DNA from 2 places in the Veillonella sp. LMAG:90 genome. Region 2 is predicted to be linked to the other one. Evidence: riboswitches for the same ligand, from Rfam matches in the RefSeq annotation. Region 2 holds a riboswitch; the other holds the start of a gene.
The links. Region 2 has a riboswitch for S-adenosylmethionine ahead of CCC71_RS03860 (MetQ/NlpA family ABC transporter substrate-binding protein). Riboswitches for the same ligand answer to the same signal wherever they lie in the genome.
Positions count from the first base shown of each region.

Region 1: linked by a shared signal. The riboswitch ahead of metK (methionine adenosyltransferase) and the one ahead of CCC71_RS03860 (MetQ/NlpA family ABC transporter substrate-binding protein) in region 2 are both predicted to bind S-adenosylmethionine.

Region 1 is NZ_NAND01000001.1:1,659,402-1,661,807, reverse strand. It holds gene coaBC (bifunctional phosphopantothenoylcysteine decarboxylase/phosphopantothenate--cysteine ligase CoaBC) at 1-687, shown strand, start outside; SAM riboswitch class I at 747-845, shown strand; gene metK (methionine adenosyltransferase) at 900-2,090, shown strand.
Region 2 is NZ_NAND01000001.1:886,441-888,846, forward strand. It holds gene CCC71_RS03855 (cytidine deaminase) at 1-144, shown strand, start outside; gene CCC71_RS03860 (MetQ/NlpA family ABC transporter substrate-binding protein) at 379-1,209, opposite strand; SAM riboswitch class I at 1,297-1,388, opposite strand; gene CCC71_RS03865 (MetQ/NlpA family ABC transporter substrate-binding protein) at 1,456-2,289, opposite strand.

The DNA.
Region 1 (2,406 bases), 770 kb from region 2:
GAACCGGCAAAGATTGTGGAATGGTTATCCTTCCATATGATGAAAAGTGATTTGCTGGAAGGTAAAACCGTAATTGTAACGGCCGGCGGTACGCAGGAAGCTATCGACCCGGTTCGCTATATCGGCAATCGTTCCAGCGGCAAAATGGGTTATGCTGTGGCCGAACAAGCAGCTTTGGCCGGGGCTCGTACGATTTTAATATCTGCACCGAGCGCATTGCCGGTGCCGTATGGCGTGGAATTTGTGCCTGTTGATTCGGCTCGCGATATGGAAGAAGCCGTTAACAGTCGTTATGAAGATTGTGATGCCGTTATTATGGCGGCAGCTGTAGCCGATTTCCGCGTGGAGAACATGGCAGATACCAAAATTAAGAAAATGGATACCTTAGAGCTTAAACTCGTTAAGAATCCGGATATCTTGAAAGGTCTAGGTGCGAATAAAACTCATCAAAAACTTATCGGCTTTGCAGCGGAAACACAAAATGTCATCGAGTACGGCAAATCAAAAGTACTTAACAAAAATCTTGATATGCTCGTAGCTAATGATGTAAGCAAACAAAATGCAGGCTTTAACGTTGATACCAATGAAGTTACTTTTATTTATCCGGGTGGTCAAATTATGCAATTGCCACTTATGACAAAAAGTGATGTCGCTAAGCGAATTATTTCAGCCTTGGCAGAATTGTAATTCCATAGTATAATAAATCAGTGATATAAACTATCACAATTAAATTAATAGTAATTTTTGTCTCATCAAGAGTAGTGGAGGGAAAGGCCCTGTGAAGCTACAGCAACCATTCATGTGAAAAGGTGCTAAGTCCGACGGTATATGCCGAAAGATGGGGTTATATTCCTCATCGCTTGGCTGATGAGGAATTTTTTTATGGAGGTAAAGGGTAAATGGCTGAAAAACATGTATTTTTCACATCTGAATCCGTAACGGAAGGTCATCCAGATAAAATCGCTGACCAAATTTCAGACGCCGTACTTGATGCGATTATTGCGCAAGATCCAACGGCACATGTAGCATGTGAAACACTTGTAACAACAGGTCAAGTTCATGTAGTGGGTGAAATTTCCACTAACTGTTATGTAGATATTAATCATATTGTTCGTGAAACGATTCGCGAAATCGGGTACACTCGTGCTAAATACGGTTTTGACTGCGATACTTGCGGCGTTAATGTAGCTATTGACGAACAATCTGCCGATATCGCTATGGGTGTAGACGATGCGTTGGAAACTCGTGAAGGCGGCGCAGATAAATTTGATAAAATCGGTGCCGGCGACCAAGGGATGATGTTCGGTTATGCAACTAACGAAACCGAAGAATTCATGCCAATGCCGATTGCTCTTGCACATCGCTTATCCCGTCAATTGACCAAAGTTCGTAAAGACGGCACTTTGCCTTACCTTCGTCCGGACGGTAAAACTCAGGTAACTGTTGAATACGTTGACGGCGTGCCTAAACGTATTGAAACCATCGTAATTTCCACGCAGCACGGTCCTGAAGTATCCCGTGAACAAATCGAAGCAGACCTTAAAGAATTGGTTATCAAACCGGTATTACCGGAAGGTTTTGTTGATGAAAACACTAAATTCTTCATTAACCCAACCGGTCGTTTCGTAATTGGCGGTCCGCAAGGCGACGCCGGCTTAACAGGTCGTAAGATTATCGTTGATACTTACGGCGGCATGGCTCGTCACGGCGGCGGTGCATTCTCCGGCAAGGATCCTACAAAAGTTGACCGCAGTGCGGCCTATGCAGCTCGTTACGTAGCTAAAAACATCGTAGCAGCCGGTCTTGCCGATAAATGTGAAATTCAGATTGCTTATGCTATCGGCGTAGCTAAACCTGTATCCATCATGGTAGAAACTTTCGGTACCGGTAAAATCTCCGAACAGCAAATCGGCGAACTCGTTAAGAAACATTTTGACCTTCGTCCGGCCGGCATTATTGAAATGCTTGATTTGCTCCGTCCAATCTATCATCAGACGGCAGCTTACGGTCACTTTGGTCGTACCGATGTTGATTTGCCTTGGGAACACACTGATAAAGCTGATGTTCTTCGCAAAGAAACGGGTTTATAATTAAATAATCTGAAATTAAACAGAGTAAGTTTTAAATGGCTTATATTTTAACAAGCTGAGTTTAATTTCAAATCTATAGAGCAGAGATTGTATCATTGATACGGTCTCTGCTTTTTTGATAGACATTATTACTTACTCTGCCGGATACTTTTTTATGCAATTTGTGAAATTGTTTTCTTTATTAAAAAGGTGTTTGACCATGGTGGTAATATTTATTGTATAATTAAAGAAGAGAAGTTTAAATATATCGATATAGCATGTTTTGATACTGAATTAGTTTATCAATTATCGGCGTTCATAATACCCTGATAACGTA
Region 2 (2,406 bases):
TGCATGCCTTGCGGCGCCTGTCGTCAGGTGATGTTAGAGTTCGATATTCCGCAGATTTTGCTGGAAGATGAAGCAGGACAGATTATAAGCTATACCATGGACGAAATGTTACCACATAGCTTCGGACCGAAAGATTTGGAGTGATGTGGTGAGCACTAAGTACTTTGTAAATGCGTCCTGTTCGGCGGCTGTGAATTTTACTTCGTAAAATTTTACGCCGCGAACTAAGAGATTCACACATGTTTATGCGTCGCTTACGCTCCTTTAAACATGGTTCACTACTTAAAAAAAGCCCGCTGAAGTGTTCAGATGAGAAGCACTTCAGCGGGCTTTTAGTTGTTAGTTGTATTTGTTGTTGTTTTTAAATTATCTTACGACTTAGAAAGCAGGTAAGATAGCGCCTTTGTATTTATCTTCGATGAATTTTTTAACTTCAGGAGATTGTAAGGCTTTCATTAATTTCTGGATTTCAGGACGATTTTCGTCGCCTTTACGTACCGCTACGATGTTAGCATATGGGGAATCTTTATCTTCTAAGTATAAAGCACCTTTAAGAGGATCAAGACCGGCTTCCAAAGCGTAGTTAGTGTTGATAACGGCAATAGCTACGTCATCCAAGCTGCGTGGCAATTGAGCGGCTTCGAGTTCTACGAATTCAAGATTCTTAGGGTTGGAAGCGATATCAGCTTTGGTAGCATAAATGTTGTTAGGATCTTTCAAAGTGATGAGACCGGCTTTTTGTAATAAGATAAGGGCACGGCCGCCATTACTTGGGTCATTCGGAATTGCTACTTTAGAGCCGTTAGGTAAAGCTGCATTTAAGTCTTTATCGGTAATCGTTTTGGAGTAAACGCCCATTGGTTCAACATGAACTTTACCGGCGGATACTAAATCCATTTTATGTTCGCTGATGAATTTTTCAAGATATGGCACGTGCTGGAAGAAGTTGGCATCCAACTCTTTGTCGTTAAGAGCCATATTAGGTTTTACATAATCGGTGAATTCTACAACTTTAAGTTCAATACCTTCTTTTTCCAATAACGGTTTAGCTTGTTCCAAAATTTCACCATGTGGAACCGGTGATGCACCAACCGTAATCACTGTTTTACCGGATGTACCGGCGGATGTGTTGTTGTCGCTGCCGCAACCGGCCAATAGTAAGGCACTCCCCAAAATAGCAGCGGCTGCTAACGAAAATAATTTTTTCATGTCTCTACCTCCTCAAAATAGAAAAACTGCACGAAATGTATCGGAATAAAAAAGGCGGCTCGGTAAAACCGAGTCGCCTACATTTACTTCGTATCTCTCGGTATATACCGCAGGATTTAGCACCATCGAATGGTTGCCGGATTTCACAGGGCCAGTCCCTCCATCACTCTCGATAACAGTCCGTATTTAATTCTTTCGTTAGTATACCATGAGGGGACAAAATTGTAAAGAGAAAAGAAGAACAAATTAGAATGCCGGTAAGATAGAGCCTTTGTATTTTTCTTCAATAAACTGTTTGGTGTCAGGAGAATGAAGAGCTTCTACCAATTTTTTAATTTCAGGGCGATTTTCATCACCGGGACGAACGGCAATTAAATTAGCATATGGCGAATCTTTGGAATCTAAGAACAACGCATCGGCTAATGGATTTAAATTAGCACCCAAGGCATAGTTGGCATTAATAGCGGCAATATCTACGTCATCAAGGGTTCTTGGTGTTTGAGCCGCTTCTACTTCAATAATGTCTAAGTTCTTAGGATTGGCAACAATATCCAATTTAGTGGAATAAATGTTATTAGGGTCTTTTAACGTAATGAGACCGGCTTGTTGTAATAACTGTAAAGCACGTCCTGTGTTGGTCGGGTCATTAGGAATCGCCACTTTACCACCGTTTGGCACGGCTTCTTGTAAGTTTTTGTCTTTGATTTTATTGGAGTATAAGCCCATCGGTTCGATATGCACGGCACCGGCAGACACAAATTTCATATTATGCTCTTCTTCAAACTTCTTCATGAACGGGATATGTTGATAGAAGTTCGCATCGATTTCTTTATCATTTAAGGCGAGGTTAGGTTTGATGTAGTCGCTAAATTCGATGATTTTAAGGTCTACCCCTTCTTTGGCCAATTTGTCTTTTACATGTTCCAGAATTTCAGCGTGTGGAACCGGTGAAGCACCTACGGTTAAGGTTACTTTTTTGTCAGAACCGGCCGCGGCATTGCCTTGATCAGTGCCACATCCCGCGAGTAGTAAGGCGCTGCCTAATACGAAGGTAGCAGCTACGGATAAAAATTTCTTCATGTTAAAACTCTCCTTTTGTCTCAAATACTATAATAAAAATAATATAACAATAATTGAAATTCATGGTTATCCTGTATCCCCAAATACAAAATAGTAAGCGATGGGTAATAAAAAAAC